DNA from 3 places in the Bacillus sp. MUM 13 genome. Region 2 is predicted to be linked to each of the others. Evidence: predicted binding sites of a transcription regulator. Region 2 holds the regulator's gene; each other region holds the start of a gene.
What was found. The regulator CtsR, encoded in region 2, represses protease genes until heat stress. The targets are predictions, from matches to a motif close to ATGGTCAATAAAGGTCAAACA.

Region 1: clpB (ATP-dependent chaperone ClpB) is a predicted target of CtsR. The motif match lies at 4,889-4,909, and genes of this name have one in related genera.
Region 3: BIV59_RS02020 (ATP-dependent Clp protease ATP-binding subunit) is a predicted target of CtsR. The motif match lies at 8,504-8,524, and genes of this name have one in related genera.

The regions. Positions count from the first base shown of each region.
Region 1 is NZ_MLYQ01000043.1:5,365-15,988, forward strand. Features, by position in the region: gene BIV59_RS12885 (carbamoyl phosphate synthase small subunit) at 1-430, shown strand, start outside; gene BIV59_RS12890 (carbamoyl phosphate synthase large subunit) at 423-3,539, shown strand; gene argF (ornithine carbamoyltransferase) at 3,545-4,498, shown strand; gene BIV59_RS12900 (YjzC family protein) at 4,602-4,781, shown strand; gene clpB (ATP-dependent chaperone ClpB) at 4,942-7,545, shown strand; gene BIV59_RS12910 (YjzD family protein) at 7,988-8,176, opposite strand; gene BIV59_RS12915 (hypothetical protein) at 8,517-9,242, shown strand; gene BIV59_RS12920 (NAD(P)-dependent oxidoreductase) at 9,355-10,191, shown strand; gene BIV59_RS12925 (BMP family ABC transporter substrate-binding protein) at 10,397-10,624, shown strand, end outside.
Region 2 is NZ_MLYQ01000033.1:49,132-59,755, forward strand. Features, by position in the region: gene ispD (2-C-methyl-D-erythritol 4-phosphate cytidylyltransferase) at 1-428, opposite strand, end outside; gene BIV59_RS10405 (PIN/TRAM domain-containing protein) at 449-1,540, opposite strand; gene disA (DNA integrity scanning diadenylate cyclase DisA) at 1,766-2,839, opposite strand; gene radA (DNA repair protein RadA) at 2,842-4,233, opposite strand; gene clpC (ATP-dependent protease ATP-binding subunit ClpC) at 4,474-6,912, opposite strand; gene mcsB (protein-arginine kinase McsB) at 6,909-8,009, opposite strand; gene mcsA (protein-arginine kinase activator protein McsA) at 8,006-8,560, opposite strand; gene BIV59_RS10435 (CtsR family transcriptional regulator) at 8,580-9,041, opposite strand; partial or broken gene BIV59_RS10440 (ISL3 family transposase) at 9,707-10,624, opposite strand, start outside.
Region 3 is NZ_MLYQ01000004.1:22,164-32,787, forward strand. Features, by position in the region: gene BIV59_RS01985 (SPFH domain-containing protein) at 1-246, opposite strand, end outside; gene BIV59_RS01990 (MFS transporter) at 527-1,753, opposite strand; gene BIV59_RS01995 (winged helix-turn-helix transcriptional regulator) at 1,934-2,305, shown strand; gene BIV59_RS02000 (DUF2243 domain-containing protein) at 2,400-2,801, opposite strand; gene BIV59_RS02005 (competence protein ComK) at 3,087-3,641, opposite strand; gene BIV59_RS02010 (glycosyltransferase family 2 protein) at 3,877-5,583, opposite strand; gene yppF (YppF family protein) at 5,877-6,092, shown strand; gene BIV59_RS02020 (ATP-dependent Clp protease ATP-binding subunit) at 6,277-8,427, opposite strand; gene BIV59_RS02025 (endonuclease MutS2) at 8,935-10,624, opposite strand, start outside.

The DNA.
Region 1 (10,624 bases), on a different contig from region 2:
TGATCCAAAACAGCTGAAATATTTGCTTGGAAATATAAAAAATATTGCCTCAAGCTATCCTACTATGGGCATTTGCCTTGGCCACCAGCTGGCAGCTCTTGCTTTTGGAGGCAATACAAAGAAAATGCTCTTCGGTCACAGAGGGGCAAATCAGCCGGTTATGGACTTGATAACGAAGAAAGTATATATGAGTTCTCAGAACCACAGTTACATGGTTGATGAATCCAGTCTTGATCAAACACCACTCAGGGTGCGTTACCGGAATGTTAATGATGGGACAGTAGAAGGGCTCATGCACAAAACACTGCCGATAATAACCACTCAATATCATCCGGAAGCACATCCGGGACCTGCAGAGAATATCCAGCTTTTTCATGATTTTTTGGCCTTGATAGACAAATGCGGCGGGAGAGAAAAAGTATATGCCTAAAGATAAGAATATCCATACAATACTAGTTATCGGCTCAGGGCCGATTATCATCGGCCAGGCGGCTGAATTTGATTATGCAGGGACACAGGGGTGCCTGGCGCTGAAGGAAGAAGGCTATAAAGTAATTCTTATCAATAATAACCCTGCCACGATTATGACGGATGAGCTCCATGCAGATGCTGTATACTTTGAGCCGATGACCTGTGAAAACGTCGAAAAAATAATTGTGAAGGAAAAACCTGATGGACTTCTTGCGACGCTCGGCGGACAAACAGGATTGAATCTTGCTTTTCAGCTTCATGAACAGGGGATCTTGGATAAATACGGAGTTAAACTGCTTGGAACTCCTATTGAATCAATAAAAAAAGGGGAAGACAGGGAGTTATTCAGGAGCCTTATGCTGGAAATTGATGAGCCGGTACCACAAAGCACGATTGTCACAACCATGGAAGAAGCACATGCATTTGCAGAAAGCACAGGTTTTCCTATCATCATTCGTCCTGCTTATACACTTGGGGGAACGGGGGGCGGAATTGCAGATGATTTCGGGGACTTAACATCCATCGTTCGAAGCGGATTGCAGGAAAGCCCAATCACCCAATGCCTGATTGAGAAAAGCATAGCTGGATTTAAAGAAATCGAATATGAAGTAATGCGGGACAGCAATGGAACCTGCATTACAATCTGCAACATGGAAAATATCGATCCGGTAGGGATCCATACAGGCGATTCAGTTGTTGTTGCGCCCTCGCAGACTTTGACAGACGAAGAATTTCATATGCTCCGCTCTGCGTCCATCAAAATCATATCCGCGCTGGGAATAGTAGGGGGATGCAATATTCAATTTGCTTTGGACCCTTTTAGCAAAAAGTATTATTTAATTGAAGTGAATCCTAGGGTCAGCCGTTCTTCTGCGCTTGCATCCAAGGCCACCGGTTACCCTATTGCCAGAATTGCCGCCAAATTGGCTGTTGGCTTTCAGTTGTCTGAACTGGCAAATCCGGTAACACAGAGCACCTATTCAAGCTTTGAGCCTGCCCTGGATTATGTAGCCGTAAAGTTTCCGCGCTGGCCATTTGATAAATTCAGTACAGCTTACAGAAAGCTTGGGACCCAAATGAAAGCGACCGGAGAAGTAATGGCGCTGCACAGAAGCTTTGAAGGAGCCATCCAAAAAGCCATAGATTCCTTAGAACTGAAAACAATAGGGCTGAAGCTCCTGGGACTTGAAGACAAAGGTATGGCTGAATTAAAAAGCATGCTTAAAGAATCGACAGACGAAAGAATCTTTATTATTTTTGAACTTTTAAGAAGAGGGCTTCCCTCTGAAGACATTTGTAAGGCAACAGCAATCGACCCATTCTTTTTAAAGTCATTTGCTTCTTTGATTGAAGATGAGAAGAAAATTAGTTCCCTCACTCTTCATTCAATAAAAAAAGAGGAGATGATGATGTATAAAGAAAAAGGGTTTTCAGACCGATACCTTGCCGCCGCCTGGGAAGAGAAAGAATCTGATGTGAGAGAGTGGCGTAAAAGACAGGGCATTACGGCCGTTTACAAAACGGTTGATACCTGTGCAGCGGAATTCGAATCTCCCTCCAATTACTACTATTCAGCCTATTTTGGCGAAAATGAACAGATGATCACTGACAAAAAGAAAGTGCTTATTATCGGCAGCGGCCCAATACGCATAGGCCAGGGGATTGAGTTTGATTATTGTTCAGTACATGGCGTGCTTGCGCTCCAGAAAGAAAATGCCGAAGCGATCATGATCAATAATAATCCAGAAACAGTCAGTACGGACTTTGCCATAGCAGATCGGTTATATTTTGAACCTCTTACGCTCGAATATGTATTGAATGTGATCGAGGCTGAAAATATTACAGACGTAATCGTTCAATTCGGAGGGCAAACTGCCATTAATCTTGCGCAGGATCTGGAGAAGCATCATGTGAATCTCCTGGGCACCTCATATGACATTGTGGATCAGCTGGAAGACAGGAAGAGATTTTATCAGCTTCTTAAGAAACTGGAAATTCCGCATGTGCCTGGTCAAGAGGCCGCAAACAAAGACGAAATAGCAGCCTGTATTGAGCAAATTGGCTATCCCGTTCTTTTAAGGCCATCATATGTAATCGGAGGCCAGGGAATGGAAATCATTCATGATGAAAAGGATTGGAAGAAAGTCATGGAGCAGAAGGAAGAACTGATGTATCCAATTTTGGTTGATTCGTACATACCCGGCAAGGAAGCGGAAATTGACCTCCTTGCAGACGGTAGGGATATCTTCATTCCCCTCATTGCTGAGCATATTGAAAAAGCAGGTGTCCATTCAGGTGACAGCATGGTCCTTCTTCCGGAAGAATCACTTTCAGATTCTGTAAAAGAAAAAATGGTGCTTTACTCAAAAAGGATTGTTTCAGAGCTAAAATATACAGGATTAATGAACATACAATTTGTGATAAAAGGAAATGACGTTTATGTTCTGGAAGTAAACCCCAGAGCCAGCAGAACCGTGCCTATTATCAGTAAAATATCCGGCATCCCAATGGTCGAGGCTGCTGCAAAGATTATTTACCGCAGGCAATCATTAAATGAAGCTGCAGGGTCAGCTGGACTGCAGGAAAAACTGCCTTATACAGCAATAAAGTATCCTGTGTTTTCTTCCTTTGCACTATCAGGGCTTGATACTAAAATAGGTCCTGTTATGAAATCCACCGGTGAAGGCATCACAATTGGGCGAACAAAAAGTGAAGCCCTGAATAAGGTGTATCCGCACCCTAAACCTGGCAGTAAAGGCATTTTTAAAACACAGTCCGTCAATTTGCCGGCAGATCTTCAGGATGCCGCAGCAGATTTTGGGTTTGAGTTTTCAAGCGGTGATTTCAGGAGCTGGGCAGAACGAGAAACAGGTGCTGCTGTCCTTTCATATGGAAGCAGTGCAGATGAAAAGGAAATCAGGTTATGGGCTATTAAGCATCGCCTTCTTGTTTTTACGGAAGAAGAAACCTTCGCAGCGTATGTACAGTCGTTCGCTTCGAATGAGACAGAAATTGCTTCGCTCCAGGAATGGAAGGAAAGATACAAAAAGGACGTGATTTCCATATGACAGCAATGGCCAGGTTGAATGAAAAAAACATTATTAAAACAAAGGATTTTCTTTCGCTTGCTGATATGACAGGCAGCGATATCCTGAAACTGCTGGAGCTGGCAGAAGAAATTAAACGAAAACAGTCAAGCGGTGAAGAATTTCATCCTTTAAAAGGAAAAATATTGGGCATGATTTTTGAGAAATCTTCAACAAGAACAAGAGTATCATTTGAAGCAGGGATGCTTCAGCTTGGGGGGCATGCTCTATTTTTGAGCAGCAGCGACATTCAGCTGGGCAGAGGCGAGACCATTGAAGATACAGGAAAGGTTTTGTCTCAATTTGTGGATGCCATAATGCTTAGGACACATGAACATTCAAAGGCTGAAGCTCTTGCAAATGCTGCGCATGTGCCGGTTATAAACGGGCTGACCGACATGTACCACCCTTGCCAGGCATTGGCTGACCTTTTGACGATCCAGGAAATTAAAGGGAGTTTCAAGGGGCTTAAAATAGCTTATATTGGAGACGGAAACAATGTCGCGCATTCTTTAATGCTGGCCAGCGCCAAAACGGGCATGGATTTTTCAATAGCATGTCCCGCGGGATATGAGCCGGATCCGGAAGTTATAAAGCATGCGAAAAATGAAGCGCTTCATAATGGGGGCACAATAACAATTACCCATTCACCAGAAGAAGCCATCATAGAAGCGGATGCAGTGTATGCTGATGTTTGGACATCAATGGGCCAGGAGCAAGAAAACAGCATCCGTCTCAAGGCATTTAAGGATTTTAAAATTGATCAAAACTTAGTGAAACTTGCAAAGCCTGATTATATATTTATGCATTGCCTGCCTGCCCATAGGGAAGAAGAAGTGGCTGCGGAGGTGATTGACGGCCCGAATTCGGTGGTTTTCATTCAGGCGGGGAACAGGCTTCATGCCCAAAAAGCATTACTTGTTGATTTACTGCTGCAGTAACACTCTTATCTTTTTAGCGGTTATTATTACTAAAAAATGGCGAGTGATGAAACTCCTTTTTCGGTAAGAATAGTAATACAGCCATTGAAAAGGAGAGATGGAAATGGGACAAAGTCATCAATTTACGCCAGGTCAAAAGGCCCCGAACAATGGGATGTATGTAGAAATAGGAGAAACAGGAAGCACGGTGAACAACCCTAAAAAGGTAAGGCTGAATGCTGGTGACCGTTTTCCGGAAACAACAAATGGAAACAGGCATTGGACATATAAAAGAAAACCATAATAAAAAAGCAAATTCTTTTTCTTCATGAAGGAAAAGGATTTGCTTTTTTTCTCTGAAAGAAGATGACGAATCTTTACTTTATAAGAAATTTTCGTATAATAAAACCAAAGGTCAAAAAAGGTCAAAACACGTCTTCTGAATGTTTGTGAGGAGGATTCTTATGGATATAAACAGTTTGACTGAGAAAATGCAGCAGGCTTTATTGATTGCGCAGGAAATTTCGGCCAGGCATAAGCACCCGGAAATAGGCGAGCTACATATGCTGGCAGCTTTGACTAAGATAGAAGATCATTTGCTTCATTCACTGATGGCAGAAATTCATGAAGGAGATAAGAAACTCCAGGATGAGTTAGAAAAAAGATTAGCCAGACTGCCTTCTGTTGAACTGGCGGACAGCAAAGAAGCCAGGAACTATATGTCATCAGCACTGCAAAATACCTTTAGGGCAGCAGGTGAAATGATGATGCAAATGCATGACGACTACCTTTCGGTGGAGCATTTTCTTCTTTCATCATTCAAAGTGGAGAAATCAGAAATTAAGGACATACTTTTTAGTCTTGGCGCTGATTATCAAATGACAGAAAATATAATGAAAAAAATCAGGGGGAATCAAAACGTGACCAGCCAGAATCCGGAAGGTACATATGAAGTGCTGAAAAAATACGGCCGTGACCTGGTAGCTGAAGCTAAAACAGGCAAAACCGATCCTGTAATCGGCAGGGATGCAGAAATTCGCAGCGTGATCAGGATCCTTTCCAGAAAAACAAAAAATAATCCAGTCTTGATCGGAGAACCAGGTGTCGGAAAAACGGCGATAGCAGAAGGGCTTGCCCAGCGGATCGTACGAAAAGATGTACCTGACGGACTGAAGGATAAAACGATCTTTTCCCTGGATATGAGTGCATTGATAGCTGGTGCAAAATTCCGGGGAGAATTTGAAGAGCGCTTAAAAGCTGTCCTGCAGGAAATTAAAAAAAGCGATGGCAGAATCCTGTTATTCATTGATGAGCTGCACACAATCGTGGGTGCTGGACGGACAGAGGGCTCTCTTGATGCAGGCAATATGCTTAAGCCTATGCTTGCAAGAGGAGAGCTGCATTGTATTGGTGCTACGACTCTCGATGAATACCGCAAATATATTGAAAAAGACCCTGCGTTGGAAAGAAGATTTCAGCAGGTGCTGGTAAATGAGCCTGGTGTGGAAGATACCATAACAATGCTTCGGGGATTAAAAGAGCGTTTTGAAATTCATCATGGAGTAAAAATTGGGGACAGGGCCATTGTGGCAGCTGCTGTTTTATCCAATCGGTATATAACAGAAAGGTTTTTACCTGACAAGGCTATAGATTTGATTGATGAGGCATGTGCATTAATCCGGACTGAAATCGATTCGATGCCCTTAGAACTGGATGAGATAACAAGGAAAGTTATGCAGCTCGAGATAGAGGAAGCCGCACTGAAAAATGAGAAAGACCCCCGCAGCAAAGAAAGGCTGGACGAGCTGAGAAAAGAGCTTACAGAACAGCGCAAACATGCAGAATCCTTAAGGTCAGATTGGATGAGTGAGAAAACATCGCTTCAGCAGGTTCAGGAACAAAGGGGGAAACTTGAAAAACTTCGGCGCGATCTTGAAATAGCGGAAAGTGAATATGACTTAAACAGGGCTGCAGAACTGCGGCACGGGCAAATACCAGAGATGGAAAAGGAACTGCAAAGCATGGAGGAAGAGCTTGAAAGAGGGAAGCAGGAATCACGTTTGCTTCGGCAGGAGGTAACAGAAGAAGAAATCGCTTCTATTGTGGCAAACTGGACAGGAATCCCTGTCGACAGGCTAGTGGAAAGTGAAAGGGAAAAGCTTCTCAAACTGCCGGGCATTCTTCAAAAAAGAGTGGTTGGCCAGGATGAAGCGATCGAAGCTGTAGCGGATGCGGTTTTAAGGGCGAGAGCGGGGATAAAAGATCCTAATCGTCCGATAGGATCTTTTATCTTTCTCGGGCCGACTGGAGTTGGTAAAACAGAGCTGGTCAAGGCTCTTGCCGGAACACTGTTTGACTCGGAAGAGCATATGATCAGGATTGATATGTCTGAGTATATGGAGAAACACTCTGTTTCCCGGCTGATTGGAGCCCCCCCAGGGTATGTTGGATACGAGGAGGGCGGGCAGCTGACCGAGGCAATCAGAAGAAATCCTTATTCAGTTGTTTTGCTGGATGAAATTGAAAAAGCACATGGAGAAGTATTCAACTTATTGCTGCAAATGCTTGATGACGGCAGGATAACTGACTCGCAGGGGAGAATAGTAAATTGCAGGAATACAGTAATCATCATGACCTCTAATATTGGCTCCCATTATATGCTCCAGACAGCAGCAGAAAATGAAAAGATAGATGACAGAACAAGAGAGCGTGTTTTTTCAGATTTAAGGAAACATTTCCGCCCTGAATTTTTGAACCGTATTGATGATATTGTCCTATTTAAGCCTCTTTCAAAAAAGGAAATCATTAAAATTGTTGAAAATATGGCCGTGCAGCTGCAGAAGCGTCTCGAGGAACAAAATATATCGTTAATTCTTACCTCAAAGGCCAAGGAGTTTATTGCTGAACAGGGATTTGACCCGGTTTATGGGGCCAGGCCGCTTAGAAGATTTATTCAAAAGCATGTGGAAACCATGGCCGCCCGGGAAATCATAGGCGGAAATATAAAACCGAATTCCTGCTTAACGGTGGATTTTAATGAAGATAAAGGGTTATTTATTGTTGGCTAATACTGTTCCTTAACCTTTATTTATGTAACTGGCAGATTTATTAATGGAACCGGCTCATAGAACACATCAAAGAAGCGATTTTTAAGAAAGGCTCTTTTCTTAAAGATAGTTGTTTTTAATGAGTTCTGAGAGGTGATTTCATTATTAAATGAGGTTGATTGGAGTGCAAGGTGCGAGACTCCTGCTTAGATTAGCGGGAAGGTGAGACCCCGCAGGCGAAGCCGAGGAGGCTCACCGATTGCGTGAAAAGCGAGCATCCTGGAGCGGAAATCAACCCCTTGTTCCATAGCTAAAAAGTTTACGAAAACAGCCTTAAGAAAAGAGCCATATTAAACACTGGCTTGGTATGTAAAGGAAAATCGAGGAAATCTGCAGGAAAAATGAATATAGATAAAAGAAAGAAGGACATCCGGAATGGATGTCCTTTAGCTTACATAACGGATTAATGATGAGTTTTTTCAACCGGATCATTAGGTATAATAGCAGGAACAATCAAAACAAGTACGGTTACCACTACTCCTAAAATCATAGCTGTTGAAAAATCATATGAAGACCCAATCATTGAAGAAACAACATATGTAAGCATATGCATTAATAACATCGTCCAGAAAAGCGTAGCAATGTATCGCATCGAAATTCACCTCATTCCACTGCAGTCATTTTTATCTTATCATAATTAATATCACTATAAAACTGCTTTTTCATTATAATTATGAACAAATTGAGTCATTGAAACAGCGGCAAATCATTACCTGCCGCACATTCAGCCATCCTGAAATAAAACCGGGGACATCGACAAAGTTCCACTTCCTATTTATAAAGGAAGAAAGTCCTTGCCTTTTTTGTGTGATATATTAAAAATAGCTTAATTGATCGTAAAATTCAGATAAGCACTTAGGCGCTTCTCCCTTTCGAATCTAAGCGGCAGACATATATTAATAGTAGTGACTTAAAGATAAGGAGTAAAGCTGATGGAACAGCGAACATTTCTTTTGGATGGACAATGGAACATTGTTTATTATCCCCATAAACCAAGCGGATTTTCAGTCCTTATATTTGGCGACAGCGGACACTTCGTTCAAGAACGTACAAGCTATTGGAGAGAACATCCAGGAAGGCTTCAAATACTCGAGTCCCTAAAGGAGCACGGCTATACACTTTTTTCTTCCAACTTTCACGGAATGAAATGGGAAAGCCAAAGGTCATTTGAACTGGCCGTGAAATTATATTTTCTGATTATGAAGAGTGAAATCCTGAATAATAAAATCCATATTTTAGCAGAAGGGACAGGCGCGCTCCCTGCCATGAAATTTATGGAAAGCATGCCGGAATTAATCCGTTCAGCCGTGTTCATCAATCCATGCTTATCTGTTAAAAACAGACTGATAAAAGAAAAAGAAAGTAAGTTTTTTTACAAAAAGTGGCTAAAAGAAGCCTCTGCTGCCAATAAGATGGATTCCGTGGAATTCGAAGATTTCGTGCTGGATTCTGACAAGCTTTCATTCCAGACAAAAGTTCCCTTGAAAATAATAACAGTCTTAGACAATGCCAATGGTGAACAAAATCCGCTTTATCAGGAGCTGAAACAGCAAAACGACCAAGAATTGCTGGAATTTATTTATTTGTTTCCTGAAAAGAGATATAAGATCCCGATCCAGATACGGCAATTTTTTCAAAAACATGAAAAACTGCTATAAAAATAGCTATATTGAGACTGCCCGCTGCATACCATACAGAATCCAGCGAGATTAGATAATCATTCGCATCAATTTCGGGTATAATCTGGCATGAATAAGGGGGGGCTGCAGGATGTGTTCATCAATTGTTATTGGCGCTTTACAGTTCACTGGGTTCCATTTAACGGAACACTTGCTTGACAGAGGTGAAAAGGTTCTTGGGATTGACCATGTCCAGGGGGATGAAGATGCCTATATTCATGAATATAAACAGGATGCCTTTGGCAGGAACGCCAATTTTATTAGCAGTGCTTTTCATGAGGAACTGCCTTCATCATTTCCTGGTGCATCCGCGATCTATGTATGCTTATATGATTTCTGGAAAATGCCTGAAAGAGACACAAAAAAAATTGCAGATGCCATCACAAAAATCCTTATAAATCTTAAAAGCGTCCAACCTCTTCCTGCACTCACCATTTTAATCCCGCTAGGCCATAAAGAGCAAAGTTTTGCAGAACATACAGAATTATGGTCCATCCTCAAATTCTTCGAGCATGCCCAGTTTGTTTATCTGCCAACCATTTATGGCCCCTGGCAGCCTGCAACATTTGCCTTTGAAACTGGAATCCAAAAAAAAAGCAAGGAAGAAGCAATTGATGCCATTTCTTCAGAATATCGAAATGACGCAATATATATTTCAGACTTCATCGATGCCTTAGAAAAGCTTAAAGAACATGGTGGCGGAAATATCGTCCTCGAAAGTGAAGAGAAGCTACAGTGGTCAGCCTGTGCAAATCTTATTTTTGATGCTGAAATCCTGGATAGGTTTCCTTCAGAGGACGAATGTCTCCAGACAGCTAATGTTTTGAAAGTGAAAAATAATGTGAGCCCTGACGAGGGGATCAGCATGCAAAAAGAACATTGGAGGAAAATGCTATTGCTTAAACAGCATCAAGGGAGGAATGGCTAAAATCCTTTTCATTCTTTATTGAAGAAGGTAAAATGGAACTTAAGTAAAAGGTGCTAATTTTTTCCTGAAAATATTTTTGGCCGATTGCTGATTGGAACGGATGAGCAGGGTTCCTGGGCGGGCTGAGGGAGACCCCGCAGGGCGAAATGCTGTTCTGAAGCGCCCGCGGGTGAAAGTACCTGCAGCGTTGAAGGAGTTGCGGTGGATGTTAAAGAAAATAGGCATCTGTATGTTATTTGCATTGCTGCTTAGCGGCTGCGATAAAACAGAAAGCTCCGGTCATTTAAAGAAAGCTGCCCTGCTTGTGCCTAATACGATAAATGATCAGGTATGGGGGACAAAAGGCTATAAAGGATTGCTGGAAATCCAATCCCTTTTCGGGGCGGATGTATTTTATAAAGAAAAAATGAACAGTAAATTCATTGTTGAGCAG
Region 2 (10,624 bases):
TCTTTTGCTTTTTTTATGGTATCTTTCACGGGAACAGCCGCTACCGCTCCTCCATGTACGGATGCAGCATCTGCCAGCTCGCCAATCAATCCTGAATCGATAAATGGCCGTGCTCCGTCGTGAACCAGCACAATATCACTAGTCGATAACTCCCTGATTCCATTGAATACACTTTGCTGGCGTTCACTGCCGCCTGCCGTTAATTTACTTATCTTTTTAAAACCATAAAGGGAAACAAGGCCTGAGAATATCGCTTCCTCAGCAGGATTAATGGAAAGGATGATTCCCCTGCAGTTGGGATCATCTTCAAAAACCCTGAGAGTATGAACGATAATAGGTATTTGTGCCAGCTCAATGAATAACTTATTTTTACCCGCATTCATTCTCTTTCCCTGGCCGGCTGCAGGTATTACTACTTCATAAAACATATCTCTTCCCCTAACCTGTTTTATAATGCTTTTTCCAGCAATTTAGGCTTGGCAAAAATCATGCGGCCGGCAGATGTCTGCAGAACACTAGTCACAAGAACATCTATGCGTTTGCCGATATGATCCCTTCCGCCTTCCACCACGATCATTGTCCCGTCATCCAAATATGCAATTCCCTGATTCTGTTCTTTTCCGTCCTTAATGACTTGTACATTCATCTCTTCACCCGGAAGAACTACAGGTTTTACGGCATTAGCCAAATCATTGATATTCAGCACCTGAACATTCTGAAACTCGCAAACTTTATTCAGGTTAAAGTCGTTTGTAACAACGATTCCGTTTGAAATCTTCGCAAGCTTAACAAGCTTGCTGTCGACTTCCTGGATATCTTCAAAATCGCCTTCATACATTTCTACTTTTATCGGCACTTCTTTTTGGATACGATTCAATATATCCAGTCCGCGCCTGCCACGATTTCTCTTTAGTGCATCAGATGAATCTGCGATATGCTGCAGTTCATGCAGCACAAATTGGGGAATGACTATGGTTCCTTCCAGGAACCCGGTCTGGCAGATATCAGCGATTCTTCCATCAATAATAACACTTGTATCAAGAATCTTCAGCTTGCTTCTATCATCCTCACCATCTTCTGAATGGCCGTCCAAACCCTTTCTTTTCGTGCTTTTTGAAAATAAATGCAGCAATTCATCACGTTTTTTAAATCCAACCTGAAAGCCTAAATAGCCGAATAACAGTGTTAAGAGAATTGGCGCCACCGTATTAATGACCGGAACCTGGATTAAATTAAGAGCAGATCCTATTAAAAAGGCTGCAAACAGTCCTACAATAAGTCCAAGGCTCCCGAATATAATATCTGTTATTGGGGCTTTAACGAGCGTTTCTTCAAACCACTTCATAAAGTTGACTACATACTCCACTGCCCAAAAAGTAAAAAGATAGAATATAATTGCGCCTAAAATCACACTAACATAAGGATTGTTTATAAAAGCAATATCATCTGCATGTAACAACGTTAATAGTTCAGGAATCAGGAAACTGCCTAGAGTTCCGCCTAAAATCAAAAAGCATGCTTGAATAATGCGTTTTAACATCCTCTCACCTCCTTTTAATCATTATTGACACTTTAAAAAAATTGAAACCCTGTTTTCAAAATTGTTGCTTTTATTCTGCAAAATGATTATTTTTCACTAGCTTTCATGAAGCGGGATTGATTGTACCATTAGCCTAGCATCAGGGGAAAGGGGTGTCAAAAATAAGAAACTGATAAAAAGCATCTGCAAAAGGAGGCTGTCATAAATTTTTCACACTTTTTGACCTTACATTTTTCTTTCAGCAATAAGCTGGTTTCTTAATGTTTTCAAGCCCTCTTTTATTTTATTTGCCCTTACTTCCCCAATTCCTTCTACATCATCCAGCTGTTCGACAGTTGCTTTGCTTATATGGGTGAAATCATTAAATTGCTTTATCAAATTTTCAATAATCAAGGAGGGAAGCCGTGGAATTTTGTGCAGAAGCCGGTAACCCCTGGTTTTCACGCTTTCGTCCAGGTGTATATAACCATTGTATCCAAGCGCCTTGATCAACTGGCTGTCTTCCATTTTTTCCAGCTGCGCCATCTCCTCAAGACGCCCGATAATTCCTTCTGGCTTTTCCTCCTTATCATAGCTGTAATCTTTAATAAGCAGCCTTCCCTCCTGTTCAAGGTCATACAGAAGCTCATTCATCTGGAGACGGATCAGCCGCCCTTCAGTTCCCAGCTCATTCAGGTAAGCAAGAAGCTCCCCTTTAATCCTCAGCACCATTACATACCTGTGAAATACCCGAAGAAGGTCAGCATACGTAACCATTTCCTCAAATTCCAGCAAACCTAAGTCCGATATGCTTTGCTGCAGAACGGCTTTATATTTCTCTAGGGTTTGAATGGCCAGGTTGGCTTTTGCTAAAATGACTGCGATATCTTTGAGTGCATAGCGGAAATTGCCTTGATAAAGGGTAATGACATTCCGCCTTTGGGAAATTGCAATAACAAGAGTCTTTGTTTCCCTCGCAACCCGCTCAGCAGTCCGGTGCCTCATACCTGTTTCTGTAGAAGGGACAGAGGTATCCGGAGCAAGCTGTGCATTGGCAAGAATGATTTGATTGGCTTTTTCATTCAGGATGATCGCTCCATCCATCTTAGCCAGCTCATACATGGTACTTGAGGTACAGGGGCAGTTGATTAAAAATCCTCCATCAACGATAGAGCGTACACGGTCATTGCATCCTACTACAATCAATCCCCCTGTATTGGCCCGTAATACATTATCAATTCCTTCTCTCAGGGGAGTACCGGGAGCAACCACTTGAAGGATATCCAATTTCATTTTCTCAAATGCCTTTTTATCTGTCATCGTCACCCTCCTAAAGCATATTTAAGAGCCTCCGCTACAGTTGATACTCCTACGATTTCTATTCCTTTTGGAACACTCCATCCGCCTATGTTATTCGACGGGATAATAATGCGTTCAAAGCCAAGCTTAGCAGCTTCCTGCACCCGCTGTTCAATGCGCGAAACCCTTCTGACTTCCCCTGTAAGCCCCACTTCGCCAATCAGGCAGTCAGATGGCTTTGTCGGTTTATCACGGAAACTGGAGGCAATACTGACCGATACAGCCAGGTCAATGGCCGGTTCATCCAGCTTTACTCCGCCAGCGACCTTTAAGTAAGCATCCTGGTTCTGCAGAAGCAGTCCAACCCTTTTCTCCAAAACAGCCATTAACAGAGAAACCCGGTTATGGTCAATGCCTGTTGCCATCCTCCTTGGATTCCCGAAGCTGGTAGGTGAAATTAGCGCCTGAATTTCTACGAGTACCGGACGGGTTCCTTCCATGGAAGCAACAACCGTGGAGCCGGATGTACCTTGTGAGCGCTCCTCCAAAAATATTTCCGACGGATTTCCGACTTCTTCAAGCCCGTTTTCCTTCATTTCAAAAATACCCATTTCATTAGTGGAACCGAATCTGTTTTTAACTGCCCTGATGATCCGGTAGGTATGATGCCGCTCTCCTTCAAAATACAGGACAGTATCCACCATATGCTCTAATAGCCGGGGACCCGCAATTGCTCCCTCTTTCGTCACATGGCCGACAATAAAAATGGCAACACCTGTAGTCTTGGCAATCCGCATCAGCGTGGAAGTGCACTCGCGGACCTGAGAAACGCTGCCAGGGGCAGATGTTACTTCAGATTGAAAGACTGTCTGAATCGAATCTATTATGACAAGGTCAGGCTGAACATCGCTGATGGCCTGCTGAATATAATCCATATCTGTTTCCGAATAAACAAATAAATTTTCTGAAGCGGCCCCGAGACGATCCGCTCTAAGCTTGGTCTGTTTAACGGATTCTTCTCCCGATATATAAAGAACCTTTTTTTGTTTTCTCGCCAATTGTGAAGACACCTGCAGCAGCAGAGTGGACTTTCCGATTCCAGGGTCCCCTCCTATAAGCACTAGCGAACCTTGGACAATTCCTCCGCCAAGCGCCCTGTTCAACTCTCCCAAGTCAGTCGCAATCCGGGGCTCCTGTGATGTTTCAATGGTGGTTATAGGTGCAGCCTTTTGGCGGCCAGCGCCCAATCCGGCAGGGTCGGAATGCGAAAAAGCGCCTCTTCTGGCGGGTTTGACAATTTCAACTTCTTCCACCATCTGATTCCATTCACCGCACCCCGGGCATTTGCCCATCCATTTTGCAGACTCATAACCGCAGGATTGGCACATAAATTTTGTCTTCTTTTTTGCAGCCATAATTAACTCCTTTTCACTTGCAATCTTATAAGAATTACAGCCACCACTACTAACATATTAAATGTCCTGGCGGTTTAATCCTTCTATTTTTTATTAAGCTTTGTTAATGAGTGATAATTTCCGCTCCAGGCTCTGATTTTCCGCTTCAATCATCATTTCCAATTATGAAGCACTAGCCAGAAAACAGCCAAAAAATAGAGGTACACTGCAAATATGCGTGTACCTCCTTGCTGTTCAAAGTCAGTCAGCGTTAACAGTTGCTCCCTGCTTAATTGTAAATTCTCCGTTTTGAACATCCAGGACCACTGTATGCCCTTTTTGGACGTTGCCTTTTAGCAATTCTTCAGAAAGGTAATCTTCTACATGCTTCTGGATCGCCCTGCGGATTGGCCTTGCCCCATATTCAGGGTCAAAACCTTCATCTGCCACTTTTTCTTTTGCTGCATCAGTAAGTTCCAGTAAGACATCCTGCTCTTTCAGGCGTGTAATTAATTGATCTGCCATAAGAGTGACAATTTCCTTCAAATGCTTTTTCTCCAAGGAGTGGAAAACAATCGTTTCATCGATACGGTTCAGGAACTCTGGACGGAAGGCACGTTTTAGCTCTTCCATCACTTTCCCTTTCATATCTTTATAATCCTGTCCTTCATCCTGGATATTAAAGCCTACATATTTATTGCTTTTTAGTGCAGATGCACCGACATTTGAAGTCATGATCAGGATGGTATTCCTGAAATCTACTGTGCGTCCTTTAGAATCTGTCAATCTTCCGTCTTCAAGAACTTGCAGAAGAATATTAAACACGTCAGGATGCGCTTTTTCAATCTCATCCAGCAGCACTACTGAATATGGTTTTCTGCGGACCTTTTCTGTTAATTGTCCGCCTTCTTCATATCCTACATATCCTGGAGGCGATCCGACAAGACGTGATGTCGAATGTTTTTCCATATACTCGGACATATCAATTCGGATCATGGATTCTTCATCGCCGAAGATGGATTCTGCAAGAGCTCTTGCAAGCTCCGTTTTACCTACACCAGTCGGTCCAAGGAAAATGAATGAACCAATCGGGCGTTTCGGATCCTTCAGCCCTGCTCTTGCACGGCGGACTGCTTTCGATACTGCTTTAACCGCTTCTTCCTGTCCTATAACCCTGGAGTGAAGGATCTCCTCCATATTAAGAAGTTTGTCAGACTCAGTCTGGGCAAGGCGCGTTACCGGAACTCCAGTCCAGCTTGATACTACATGGGCAATATCGTCCACGGTTACTTCGCTGTTTTCCTGTCCCTGCTTTTCCTTCCAGGTCTTTTTAGTTTCTTCAAGCTGCTCCCTTAACCGCTGCTCTGTGTCCCTTAAAGAAGCAGCCTTTTCAAATTCCTGGCTCTGGACCGATGCATCTTTTTCTTTGCGCACTTCATCTAACTTATGCTCAAGTTCCTTTAAGTTCGGCGGTGTTGTGTAAGAACGAAGCCTAACCTTTGAACCCGCTTCATCTATTAAATCAATCGCCTTATCAGGAAGGAATCTGTCTGAAATGTAGCGGTCTGACAATTTAACTGCTGCATCAATGGCTTCATCTGTAATGGAAACACGGTGATGTGCTTCATAGCGGTCACGAAGGCCCTGCAAAATCTGAATGGATTCACTGATAGTCGGCTCATCGACCTGAATCGGCTGGAACCGCCGTTCTAGTGCAGCATCCTTTTCGATATATTTGCGGTATTCATCCAAAGTGGTTGCACCGATACACTGCAATTCACCGCGGGCCAGTGAAGGCTTTAAAATATTTGAAGCATCGATTGCGCCTTCTGCTCCGCCTGCTCCAATCAGTGTATGAAGCTCATCAATAAACAGAATAATGTTTCCTGCCTGGCGTATTTCATCCATGACCTTTTTCAAGCGGTCTTCAAATTCACCGCGGTATTTGGTTCCCGCTACAACAGTGCCCATATCAAGGGTCATAACACGCTTATCACGAAGGATTTCCGGCACTTCATTATTAATGATCTGCTGGGCAAGACCTTCAGCAATCGCTGTCTTGCCGACACCCGGCTCCCCGATAAGTACTGGGTTATTTTTTGTCCGGCGGCTCAGCACTTCAATTACACGCTGAATTTCCTTGCTGCGGCCAATAACTGGATCAAGGCTGCCTTCACGGGCAATAGCCGTTAAATCGCGGGCAAGGCTATCAAGAGTCGGAGTGCTCGCATTTGCAGAAGCATTCCCCTGGTGGCCGCCTGATTCATTGCTTCCCAATAGCTGCAGCACTTGCTGGCGTGCCTTGTTAAGGCTTACTCCCAAGTTATTGAGCACACGTGCCGCTACACCTTCACCCTCACGGATAAGCCCTAAAAGCACATGCTCGGTTCCAACATAGGAATGGCCTAACTTTCTCGCTTCGTCCATGGATAGTTCAATCACCTTTTTTGCACGAGGAGTGTAATGGATAGTTTGTGCAGTCTCCTGTCCTCGGCCAATAAGATTTTCCACTTCTTTCTGGATCTTTTCAGCACCTAGACCAAGAGCATGCAAAGCCTTAGCTGCTATGCCTTCCCCTTCTCTGACCAAACCCAGCAATATATGTTCTGTTCCAATATTGTTATGTCCTAAACGAATTGCTTCTTCCTGTGCCAAGGCCAAGACCTTTTGGGCTCTCTCAGTAAAACGACCAAACATCATAGGGTAATTCCTCCTTCAGAATTTTCGTTTTTCTCTTCATTTAATCGTTCTCTTATCAATGAAGCACGCCGTATATCTCTTTCCCGGGCTCTCAGTGGACCCCCGGCATATTTTTGCAGGAAACCCGGCTGAGTCAAAATGATCAGCTCGCTTAAAATATTTTTGGAAACGTTGGTGATATAGCCCAAATCTATCCCCATTCTAACATCAGATATGCATTTGGCCGCTTCCTTGGTCTCAATAATTCTTGCATTTGATAAAATACCATAAGATCGGTATATTCTATCTTCTAATTGTATGTTAGAGGTCTTAACTAATGCTTCTCTTGCTGACCTTTCCTGGGCGATTATCTGTTTTACCACCATAGAAAGATCTTCAATGATATCTTTTTCAGATTTACCCAGGGTAATTTGATTGGATATCTGAAAAATATTCCCAAGGGCTTCACTGCCTTCGCCGTATATCCCCCTTACCACCAGCCCTAGCTGGTTCATAGCAGGGACAATTTGGTTAAGCTGCTGTGTCAGCACCAGGCCCGGCAAATGCATCATAACTGAAGCCCTTAAGCCCGTGCCCACATTTGTAGGGCAGCTGGTCAAATAACCTCTTTCTTCATCATATGCATAATCCAGATTTTCTTCGACCCAGTCGTCAATTGTATTTGCAAGCTTCAATGCCTCAGTAAGCTGAAGCCCTGAAAATAAACACTGTATGCGCAAGTGGTCTTCTTCATTCAGCATAATGCTGACTTCTTCATTTTCTGATAGAAGGCATGCTCCATACAGCGATTCCTCAGCCAAATGGGGGCTTATCAGGTGTTTCTCCACCAGTACGTTTTTTTCCAGGGGCTGCAGTTCCCCCATTTCAATAAACTCAAGCTTGCCGACACCAGGATGTGCGGAGTCTGACTCTTCAAGCCTGTTTTTAATCAAATCCAGTATTTGCTGAGCTTCTTCTTGCTTAAAGAAAGTAGGGAAAGTGAAGTCCTTAAAATTCCTTGCCAAGCGGACACGCGAGCTTAAAACAATATCATTTTCAGGACCTTCTTCTGTTAACCAGGAGCTCATTGCATTTTGAACAAATCGTTCAAGGCTCATGAATGGTCGACCCCCTCTTGCTCTTCATGCCTTTTTTCCAGTGAGCGTATTTTATCCCTGACTTCAGCTGCTTCTTCAAATTCCTCTTTATCAATATGCTGCTTCAGCACACCCTTTAAATCCGTAATTTGTTTTCTTAGATGAATCGTTCCGCCAATCCTCTTTGGTATTTTTCCGATATGTGCGGTATTGCCGCTATGCACCCGCTTAAAGATAGGATCGAGCTGTTCATTAAAGGACTGATAGCATTCCGCACAGCCGAACTTTCCTACATGAACAAATTGCTGAAAGGAAAGATTGCATTGGCTGCACCGCAATTCTTCACGCTTTGGAAATGAATTAGCTTTCGTCTGCTGAAATCCAGGTTCAATATTATTAAGCAAACCTGCAAGCAAATGATTGAATGAGAAGCCTTGTGCTCCATTAGGCATAAACATATCGCCTTTTTCCTGTGCACATACTTCACAAAGATGGACTTCAGTCTTTTCGCCATTTATAATTTTCGTAAAATGAAGAGTTGCAGGTCTTTGATTGCATTCCTGGCAATTCATTCTCATCACCTCTGCCGGACTATTTATATTTTAATGTGGTAAGCATGGCTTTCAAAATACGGGATCTCAATTCATCACGCTCTGGCAGATCCATGTAAATGACAGAACGATCAATAACGCTCATCATAATCTTCGCTTCTCTTTTATTAATAATCTCTTCATTTATCAGCCGGAAAATAACCCCTTCTGCCGTTGACTGTGAAACCCTTAAGCCCAAAAGAGACATCAATTGATCGATTAGCTCCGCGTGATCGTATGATTTTACTTTCATGATCCTTATATAGCCCCCGCCGCCGCGCTTGCTTTCAACCACATAACCTCTTTCAATCGTAAATCGGGTGTTGATTACGTAATTTATTTGAGAAGGAACGCATTGAAACTTATCTGCCACTTCACTTCTCTTTATTTCTAAAATATCCTTCTGACTTATCTCTAAAATCTGCTTCAAATAATTTTCGATAACATCAGATATATTCTTCACTAGCCTCCCCCATTCTGACTTTGACTATATTTGACTTTTATTATACATTGAAAATCACAATTTGCAACTCATACGCTTTATGTAAATACATTAAACATTTTCGCCAAAATGCAGGGGTCGGCATACTCTAAAAATTAATTTTTTTATATATATTTAATACCTCATAATGAATCATGTAAAACGCTGCCTTCTGACAAAATCAAAATTTTTATATGCAAGCTTTCTAAAAACTTCATTTTAGCGCCTATAAAATACTATGAGACTAAAGCTCTTTATGTGAGTCATAATCAGATATTCCTCTATATAAGTATTATTGCTTTTATTTTTGATCCATCATTCATAACCCTGTAATCTGGGCAATTTGCTTTAAACCGTAATTAATCCTGGTAAATGGTGCTGTATTACATTCTGCTCTGCCATAGGACCCTGCGGTTTTGGCAAAAGTCCCTTGCAGCCCTGGTACACGGGTTTAACTGCTTGCATTCGAACACCTGAATAGCGGTAACCGGACTGGGGAACTTTTTCATCAGGCTCTGCCGCTCACCATCCATCTTACACTGCTCACTCATCGTTCAATTTCTTTGGCTCTGCATTCAGGTTTTTCGGTTCTCCGTCAAATGTTGGGGTGATGGGCTCATGTCGTCACCCTTATCCAATATGCGCACTCAACCTTTTATACCTGTGGGTAAATAGGATTGAAAACGGGTAAAGCTGCGAAAGCCAAAGGATTCTGTTTCATGACTTTCGTTAAATGGTTGATGCCCTGTAAAAAACTGTTTGAGTAATTATAGCTAAAGCTGTTCAGCATCTCAGTTTGGGCGGCTTTTGAGAATTCAGTATCCCTGACTGATCAATTGCCGCGTAAAAGCGATATAAGGCATTTTCTTGCACTTCTTCCTGTCATAATCATGCCATTCAGATTGTACCCTTCTTCTCACCCCGTCCATCGCCCAGTAGATATACCGCACGAAGTGAAAACGGTCGGCTACAATGACAGGTTTTCCAAGTGCCTCTTAAACAGCTGCCTTGAATGTGGAGCTCATATCCATGACAATCACTTGGACCTTAGCCCCGTATTTACTCAGGTACTGCTTGATGGTGCCCTTATAACGGTTTTCTAGGATATCAAATGGGTTCTTTGGTGATTCCGTTTGCGACGATCAGCTGATATTTCCCTGCCTTCGTATCGCCCTTGTACTCATCAATCACAATCACTTCGGGCAGTTCTTTGGCTTCTTCGTTTCCGGTACTCTCCGCCAATTGATCAAATCGCCTTACCACCGTGGAAGAAAAGACCCCATATATGTCAGCTGTTTCTTTGAAGGTCTTCCCCTTTATACTGCGGCGGATCTTAATGGCCTGGTTCAGCTCAATTGATAAGCGCTGATACCGTTTCACAAAGGGGGCACTTTCCGCAAACTTCTTTCCGCACTGGCAGGTATAGCAGCGCCTTCGATAGAAGAGCAGCGTCTGTCGTTCAAATAGTTTTAAGTGCTTGATTTTGTGTATCCGATAGTCATGGACTTTCTCGGTACGGGACTGGCAAAGTGGACAGGTATGGGGTTGGACAGGCATCTCAGCAT
Region 3 (10,624 bases), on a different contig from region 2:
TAAGCCTTCTTTTTTTATCACTCCAAGATAATTCCCAAAAAGTGTAAAGACCTTAGACTGATTAGGCTGGATAACGGTGAATCCGGAAAGAACCAGTACGGTAAGGATCCCAAGTATTATAGCAGGTAAAACTAGTGCTGGAGTTTCATCTGAAAAAGCCAAACATATGAATGCGCATGTACCGAGAATAACAAGCAAAACGAGTCCCGCATAACCGCTCATTTTAAATACTTCTTTTTCTTTCATCTTGATTCCCCCAAATCGTTTATATGATATCATCATGATATCATTTTCCACAATTTCCCTCAAGAACTCCGAGGCATTTTTTACCGTACTTTTTTACCGTACTTCAGTTTTGCTGCATGCTGATTTTCGCGTAAAGTAAATGAAGCGTGTGTGAAAACCATAAAGTAAATACCTGCGTGAGGGAGATCTTCTGCAGGAGTCAAGCGTCTTGCATCCCATCAACAGAGTGGAGAAATCAACAAATGTACTTTCACAAAGCAAAAGAAACTAAGGAAGAAGATTACTCAGCTTTTTCCATATATTTTTCATTTGCATAAGCTGCTTTTTTGCTGTCCTTGCTTTCAAGAGCCCTGCTCCAGCCTGTTAAAATTACAGCTGCAACCACCATTAAGCCGCCAATCCAGCTAGTGTGAATCAATCCTATTGAATCAGTAATGATTCCTCCAAGATATGAGCCGATGGCGATGCCTGCATTAAAGGCAGCGATGTTTATTGCTGAGGCAACATCCACAGCCCCCGGCACGAAGCGCTCTGCCAGCATAACTGCATAGACCTGAAGGCCCGGGACATTCATGAAGGCAAATAAACCCATAACAATGATGGTAATAAGTCCAGCAATCTTAAATGGCGCAGTGAAGGTTAAAATGAATAACACGACTGCCTGGATTAAAAACATATAAAATAAAGCTTTGATTGGTTTATGGTTTGAAAGTTTGCCTCCAACCATGTTTCCAATTGCGATGGCAATTCCGTAAACAAGAAGAATTCCTGCAACCGTTCCTTGTTTGAATCCTGTAATATTTTGCAGCAAAGGAGACAGATAAGTGAACACTACAAATGTTCCTCCATATCCAAGGGCTGTAATGATAAACAATAGAAGCAATCGTCCATTTGTCACCAGTTTGAACTGATCACGGAAAGTGGACTTAGCCCCTTTCTTTAAGTCAGATGGAACTAAAATGCTGTTTGCTATCAGGGCAATGACTCCAATTACCACAATGATTATGAATGAATATCTCCAGCCAAATTGCTGTCCGATGAAAGTGCCGAGCGGAACACCCGTCACAGTAGCTACGGTCAAACCGGTAAACATGATGGAAATGGCACTGGCTCTTTTATTTTCTGGAACTAAATCAGCCGCGATTGTGGAACCTATGGACATGAATACACCATGTGAAAAGGCCGCAACGACCCTGGCAGTTAACAAAATTCCAATTGTCGAAGCACTGGCTGCAATGCTATTGCCAATAATGAATACAATCATGATCAGCAGCAATAATGTCTTTCTTGGCATATTTGAGGTCAATGAAGTCAAAACCGGTGCTCCAAAAGTAACCCCAAGTGCATATAAGGAAACCGTAAGACCCGCAGTCGTTACGGAAATGTGCATATCATTTGATATAAGCGGCAGAAGGCCAACAGAAATAAATTCCGTAGTCCCAATGGCAAAGGCGCTTACTGCGAGTGCCAATAATGCCAAGGTGCTTCTTTTTTTATCGTTAATCATTTATATCCCCCTAAAAAAATTGTTATAGTGTATGAAACATTGCTGCAAGCTAAAAGGAACGTTCATATGGACCTTTTAACCGGCAAATGTTATTATGCTCTATATCAACCATTATTAAAAGTACGCACTTTTAAGTGATATAGGCACTTTTTAGTACCTGTCTTTTTAGGAGGAATAAACATGCAAGCTAAGAAATATAATATATCCGTTGAAGCCACTCTTGAAGTAATCGGCGGGAAATGGAAATGTGTCATTCTTTGCCATCTGACTCATGGGAAAAAACGGACAAGCGAACTTAAGCGCCTGATGCCGAATATCACCCAAAAAATGCTGACGCAGCAGCTTCGTGAATTAGAGGATGATGGAGTGATCAACCGTATCATTTACCAGCAGATACCCCCTAAAGTGGAATATGAGCTGAGTGAATACGGATGGAGCCTAAAGGAAATTTTAGACTCTCTTTGCTTATGGGGTGAAAATCACATTACCAGAGTGTATGGAGATAAGTTTTCAGTACTTGAGGAAAGTGTTTTGAATGACCAGCTAAAATAATTTTATAAGCTCTATGCTGATCGGGCCTTGCCCAAATCACAGTACTATCAAACAGCCAATAAAAAAAATCCAGCTGAAAGAAGCTGGATTTCTTTTATTGTGAAATGATATTATCCCTTCCTGTTTCAATTTTCCATTCTTTCCTGATTCCAAAGAACATAGTTATTGTGCCGCAAACCACAAATATCGGCTCAAGCCAATTAGCTTCCGGTCCATTAGTGATTTGGTGCAGCCCGAAAAGCCAATGAAACACCACAATATCGAAGCTGAGAAAAAGACCAGCGGATACAAGGAAGCCGTGAAAAAAGGAACGGGAAAATACCCTCTTTATGAATATTGCCAATAAAATCAGGATCACGATACCTGTACCCACAGCACCTAACCTTCCCCCCATGGATTCCAGCTTAATACCCATTGCATGTGCATGAATACTGTGAAAAAACAGATTCATGGTTAAATAGCCTGCAACAAAGCCCAAAAACCTTTTTTTATTCAAATGGATTTCCTTCCTTACTCTATCTGAATTGATAAAAATACTGAATCTATTTTATCATAAGGCTATTTCCGTTTACAGTGCTGCTATAACAGTGTGGCTGATTTTTGCGCTCTGCCTGCGGGGTCTAGCTGTCCCGCAAATCCCGCACAGCAGGATCCGATCAATCCGATTCACCTAATCGACTGCCTTACAGAATCCATTAAAAAATATCAATCAATTAGAAAATAACTTATAAAACGCAGCAGTGTTATTAGTTTTAAAAATGATATTACCGTCTAATAGGACCTATTTTTTCTTAACCGTGTAATTGACTTCTCCTGCTTCTTTAACAAAGTGAAAACCCTGCTGAGGCTCGAACAGAAAGCTGAACTTTTCCCTGCTTCGTTTATTTAAATAATATTGAAGGTGGGCTGTGCGGGATACCCTTTCTTTAATGGTCTGTTCCTTCACATCCAGAATGACACTGTGTCCATATTTCAGCAAAATGAGTGTCCGCTTAGGAGAAAGCTTATTCACTTCGTCTATATGGTGGTGTGCAAGCCATACACAATCATCTCTTTTCATTGACACAGAAGGAAACCAATAGATATCCTGTTTCAAATTAATCGGAATCGGACTCATTTTAATGTTTCCCAAGATGGAATGCGAACTTTTAATGGCCCCAGACATACTGCTTCCGTAATAAATAATGCTTTCCTCAACAATTCGGTATGGCGGCATAGCCACATAAAAGATATGTTTCCCTTCCATAACTTTAGAATGCCAATTGCTTAAAGAGTCAAAATGTGAGGCAATTAAAATGGTATCTTCATTAATTACATAGTTAGGCAATAACAGCATAGCTTTGTCCCCTTTTCTCAAAACTCATTTATCAGGAAATCTGCATGACAAGCCGCTATGTTTTACCTTAATTTCCCATATAATATAACCTATTATACCTATTACTTATGTACTATGTAAATTGTTTTTTATAAATTCTGAAAAATACTTAAAATTTGTTTTCCCTTGGCGCCAGTATTGCAAAATAAGATTTCTAATTGGAACTCCCGATTTCTTCAGGAGTTCCTTTTCCATTTTACAGTTTTGCAAGCCTTTCAAAGGCATCTGCAAGCATGTGCCATCTATGATCCCTGATTACACTCAGCTGATCGAGTATTTCATTTTCCTGAAAATCTATATCTCTAACAAGCCGCGTCACTGTCTGGCCATCCCTCAGAAGCTCTACAACCTTAAACATCATTGAAATAAAAGCAGACTTAAAGGCAGCATATTGATTAGGGAACTTTGCTTCCATCTCCTTATATTGTGTTACAACATAGTGGATTTCAAGAAAATTCAGTCCCGGCCGCTGCTCTAGGGCTAGTGCCAGTACTTCAATTTCAGGTGACTTATTCATGAATTTATATAAATTGCCCATTGCCTCCCTGAAGTTTCCTGAAGAGGTTGGATGCTCCTGGTGATAACAAAATGCAGCGGGATCTACCCGGAATTTTGCTCCATTTTTAAACAGTCTGTATCCCAGCTCCCAATCTTCTGCACCATACCCTTGAAATGATTCATCAAAATAGCCTGTCTGGTTTAACATCGCTTTTTTCACACTAACATCACCTGTTAAAAAGGCTATATATGGCAGGGCGAAACCGTTAAGGTTTTCACCAAAATGTGAAAGACCGCTATTTAAAATACTTGTTAAATACCAATTGGGAAAAGATATATCATGAATTCTTCCCTCGTTGATATCCTCTTTGCCTGCCAGCGGAAAATAGGTTAATTCATTCCGGTATGTTGCCTTGTAATCGTAATAGCGGCCTGCAAAGTAGGCACTCCTAGGCAGGAATCCATCAATATGCGACCACTGGCTTTCGTTAAATAGAGGAGTCAAAAACGTGTAGACACCACGGTAATGCATAGCACCTGTAACGACTACATTGCTTTCATGAATATGGTGTTTATAATGTTCTTCAATGAAGTTTCTTTCTGTCAGCATTTCTGCATCCATAAAAATCACGACTTCACCTTCACTGTTTTCAATTCCCAGATTCCGGGCTCGTGAACGGCCCAAATTCGTATGTGGCCGGATATATTTAAACGTAAAATCAGAAACAAATTCATTCTTAAGGCGCGGTGTTTCATCTGTTGAACAATCGTCGATTAATATGACTTCAAATTGTGCCGGGTCAAAGGTTTGCCTTGTTAAGCAGTGAAGAGACAAACTCACATACTCATACTTATTATACGAAGGTATAACAACGCTCACCTTAATATTTTTATTTCCGCTAGCATGGTTAGCCGGAACAGCTTCCTGCCTTTCTTCTTGTTTTTCTACATATGCCGTTTGCTCCACAGGCATAACTATTAATTCTTCCTGTACAGACTCAAGCTTAGGTTCCATTTGCTCCTGCACGCGGACAGTCTCAGCAGCTTTTGGCTCAACATTCTCCTGCACGTGTACAATCTCAGCAGCTTTTGGCTCAATTATCTCCTGCGCGTGTACAACAAACTCAGCAGGTTTCGGCGGCACTCTCTCCTGCATGTGTATAGCTTCTGGCTTGTGGTGATGTGTTTCAGCGGTCCACACTTCCGTTTGAAGGGTTTTAGGAAATTCCTTTAATTCTTTCTGTAAATTCCGGAATAGCTTTTCCTGTTCTGCCAACCAGCTTGCCTTAAGTTCTGCCTGCTGCAGCTCCCTTAGTACATACTTGTCTTTAATCATCTCAGCCTTTTTTGTACTCTGCGGGCCTTTTACTAATTTACGGTAATTTTGATAAAAATCCCTTGCCATCCTTTTGCCTCCCTATATGTGCTTGTCTGCCAAAGTGAAATTCTTTATAGGTTATGACAAGCATGGCAAATGTGTCTGGACAAACTAACGTGTCATTTAGCTCATTTTTAATGATTGGCCAATTTTTCATTCTTTCATGCCGTTTCGGCTGTGAAGTTTATCTGACAAATATTATAAAAAGACTGTAAGAATTTGTCTGAAGTTAAAATTTTCAAAAAAAACAATTCTAGACGTTAATCATGTTATATTTCTCAAGGAGTTATTTACTGGAAAAAACCAAACGGAGGGCGATCATGGTTTTAGAAATTTTGATTCAGCATTTTATCTCTTATAAAAACCGAAAACCTCAACATGCCAATGAGCTTTTAGATTATATACAGGAAAAATATCTGCAAGGTGAACTATCCTTTACAAACTATAAAAACCTATTCGGCGAGCTGGAAAAACGAGGAGCAAAAAAACCTTTCCTGGCCGCTGAAAGGTCCTTTAGATGCGCCGATTCACCATGATGTTTTTGTTCTCTTATGAAATAATGGAGGAAAAAGCTGAACTCAGAATACTTTATAAGTGAATAGGGATAATTCCATAAAACAATAGAATATTCAATATCATAGGAGTACAACTGAGTTTTACATGATTTACTTGTCCGCCCATTAAAAAAAAACCTTCTGAACTGACGTCCAGAAGGTTTTTTTAATGAGCTGCCGTTATTTTTATTTCTCCATTTTCTTCGACTGCTTTAAAGTTTTTCACTTCAGGCTTTTCAAAGATAAAGTCTGCTATAGCATCCTCAAGCTGCTCCTGAATGACCCTTCGAAGCGGCCTTGCCCCAAAAGCAGGATGGTAGCCAAGGTCAGCAAGTTTATCCTTAGCTTCTTTTGTAACTTCCAGGGACAATCCCTGAACACGGATTGTTTCGTAAAGATCAGCAAGCATTAAATCTACAATCTGCAGCAAGTCTTCTTTTTCCAATGATGAAAATTCAATGATGCTATCGAATCTGTTCAGGAATTCCGGCTTAAAGAAATTGCCCAAAGATTGAAGGATGGTTGCTTCTTCAACGGCAGAGCTTGCGCCAAATCCCATGACCTTCGGCTTCTCTGCTGCACCTGCATTGCTAGTCATGATAATCACAGTATCTTTGAAATTAACAGTCCGACCTTGGGCGTCAGTCAAGCGGCCATCCTCAAGGATTTGCAGGAACATATGCATAACATCAGGATGGGCCTTCTCAATTTCATCCAGCAAGAGAATGCTGTAAGGTCTGCGGCGCACCTTTTCTGTTAACTGTCCAGCTTCCTCATGGCCGACATACCCAGGAGGTGAGCCGATCAATTTTGATACACTGTGTTTTTCCATGTACTCACTCATATCCAAGCGGATCATTGATTCTTTATCGCCAAATAATTCCGCGGCAAGAGTTTTAGATAATTCGGTTTTACCTACACCTGTTGGGCCTACAAACAGGAAGGAACCAATTGGACGGCTTTTTGATTTCAATCCGGCCCTGCTTCTGCGAATGGCTTTAGCTACCTTTTTAACTGCTTCTTTCTGTCCGATAACTTTCTTGCCAAGCTCTTCTTGAAGATGAATCATTCTTTCCTGTTCATCTTCCTGTAGTTTTCCGACAGGAATTCCTGTTTTTTGCTCGATGATTTTCTGGATATCTTCCACCGTTACCATCGGACGCTCTGCATTTGCTCCATTTTCAAGAAGCTGTTCGAGTTTCACTTCTTCAGAACGCAGTGCAGCTGCCCTTTCGTAGGCCTCCTCTTTAAGCGCCTGCTCTTTTTCTTTGTAAATTTCAGAAAGCCGCTCTTTTACATTTTCCTCCTGCCCGCTTTCGATGGTCAGGTTAAGTTTAGAACCTGCTTCATCAATCAAGTCGATCGCTTTATCTGGAAGGAACCGATCCTGGATATAGCGGTGTGAAAGCTCTACAGCTGCTTCAAGGGCTTCTGGGCTATATGAAACTTCATGAAATTTTTCATAATGCTCTTTTAAACCCTGCAGAATCATTAGCGCTTCTTTAGTTGAGGGCTCATCCACATGCACTGGCTGGAATCTCCGTTCCAGTGCTCCATCTTTTTCAATCTTTCTGTATTCTGCAAGAGTTGTGGCACCGACAAGCTGCAATTCTCCACGGGCAAGAGCAGGCTTTAGGATATTTCCCGCATCCATGGAGCCTTCAGCAGATCCTGCACCGACAAGCTGATGTATTTCATCGATGAACAAAATTACATTTTTGCGCTCCTGAAGCTCAGCGATCAGCTGTTTCATCCGCTCCTCAAATTGTCCGCGGATTCCTGTGTTGCTGACCAGCGAAGCTACATCAAGCATATAAACCAATTTTGAGCGCAGCTTAACTGGCACCTTACCTTCAGCAATTTTAAGCGCAAGTCCTTCTGCTATTGCGGTTTTACCTACACCTGGTTCACCAATCAGCACTGGGTTATTTTTATTTCTTCTATTTATTATTTCAATTACTCTGCTTACTTCTTTATCGCGGCCGATAACAGGATCAATCAATCCCGCTTTTGCAGCTGAAGTGAGGTTGCGGCCAAATTGATCCAGGAGGCCGCCGCCCTGCTGATCAGTTTGCCTTTGTTCTTGGCGTTTATCCGTGCTATTGGGGTTAAAAGGACTTTCTCCATTATTATTAGGGAAAAAGCTGCCAAAAGGAAATTGGCCCATATGAGGGTTCATTCCATTCATGGCTGCACCCAATTTATTTCGTTCTTCTTTATAGCAAACGGAGCACAAGTTTAATTCATGCGCCTGGCCGTTATAAGTCATTTTAACTGCAATGCTTGCTTGATTTTGATGGCATTTTTCACAAAACATAAAGTACTCCTCCTTAAGGTTCTTTTAAAATTTGATATAATCCTTTATCATTCAGCAAGGTTCATTTTTGACTTTGACTTTGACTTTCTTTGACCTTGTACATTTATTATACTCTGACCTTTTTTGACTTTCAACTATTTTGCTTCTGCTTTTAATCATTATAATAATGTAATGGTTATTTACCCATGACATTCTTTTTATAACCCTATAGCAAATTCTCCTCCTCTTCAAAAATTTTGCTCACATTTTTAAATGAAAACTTGCATCTCCAGCCGCAAAACTGCCCCTGGTGTCCGCCAGAGATGCAGCAAACAGTCATGCCGGCACAATTCAATCAGCATAGTGCAGAAATTTATGGGCTTTACGGGCCGTTATAAAAAGCGCCAGATTACAGAGCATCTGACGCCTTACTATTATCTGCTAATCGGGACATTCAGCGGACGGCCGTTTTTTTTCCCTCCATGCCTGCTTTTCAATCCCGGCTTTATGTTGCTTCAGGGCTTTTAATCAGTCTTCTAATTCTATAGATGCACCTTCCATATGGCTTTTTTCCATTAACTTGGACATTTTCCTATTTTCCTTGCTGTCAAATACAATAGAGAAATCATAATTTTCCGGATATAGCTCTTGAGCTGGAATATAAAGCTTCAGGCGCTTATGATTGATGCTATGTTTTTCACCTTTAACCAACACTGAAAAATTGCCTCTGATATCCGGTCCTTTCTCCACAATCCCAATCTCCCCCTGAGGTGAAATTTTTACATTATCCCCCATTTCGAACTGTATTGACTCTGTTATCCTCGGTTCTTTTCCTTTTTTTAAGCGGTCTGCATGCCTTCCAGCAAGCTGTTTGTCTAAAGAACGCGCTGGGGAATCTGATAGTCCTTTATAATCTTTGTCTTCTTGATATGTGATACGATGTGCTTTGGATATAAGCTCAGGATGCATGCCCAGCTTTAAAGCGATGGCAAAAGCCTGGCTTTCTCCTCCTTTTCCGATCAGCAGTTTATAAGTTGGCTTCAGCGACTTAAGGTCGAATTCCATCGATCCATTGATAAACCCTTCATGCTCTTCTGCGAATTGTTTGATTTCATTATAATGGGTAGTGGCAAGAAGGGATGCTCCTTTTTTATAAAGCTGTTCCAGTATCACAGCAGCGAGCCCCATTCCTTCTGCAGGATCCGTCCCCGAGCCCAATTCATCCAGAAGGACCAGTGTGCTGTCATTCGTTTCTTCAAGAATAGAAATAATATTTACAATATGCGAGCTAAAGGTACTTAAATTTTGTTCAAGGCTTTGGCCGTCACCTATATCTGCCAGAATTTTATCATAAACTGCAATGATACTGCCTTCTCTTACAGAAATATGAAAACCTGATTGAGCCATGGCTGTTAAAAGACCTACTGTTTTAATGGATACAGTTTTTCCTCCTGTATTTGGTCCAGTAATCACAAGGGCATGTTTGCCGCCTCCCATTTCCAGATTTAGCGGAACAGCTTTATCCCCTAATAGAGGATGTCTTGCTTCAACGAGTTTGATGCGGTGTGAATGATTGATTTCGGCGCTTCTTCCATTTATCGAAACACTGTATTTAGCCTTGGCAAATAGCACATCATAGTGGATCATGATTTCTGTGGCAAGAATGATTTTAGCTTCATTTCCCAATACAGTTTCTGTAAGCATCGCAAGAACTTTTTCTTCCTCCACTCCCTCCTGCACCCTAAGGAGCGTAATGGCATCCTGAAGCGCAGCAGCTTCTTCAGGTTCAATAAATAAAGTAGAGCCAGAGGCCGAAATATCAAGTATAGCTCCTCGAATTTTCCCTTTATATTCCTTTTTGACAGAAAGAACATAGCGCCCATTCCGTTCGCTCACAGTATAGTCTTGAAGCATGTTCTTATATTTCGAGGACTTCAGCATGTTCTGAAGTTTTTCTTTTAACCGCTCTTTGCTAATCGTGATTTGTTTCCTTACCCTGCCTAGCTCTTTAGATGCCGTGTCAGCGACCATCCCATTCCGGATGAAGCGGTATATTTCTCCAGCTAAATCACTAAGGTCCTCTAACGAATACACATAAGAAGAAACAATCGGTGCCATATACTCCTTATCTCTCATAAAGGCCTTCATTTTACTGCAGCTTTCCAGAAATAACAGCAGTTTAGCAAATTGTTCAGGACGAAGAATATTTCCGCCCTTG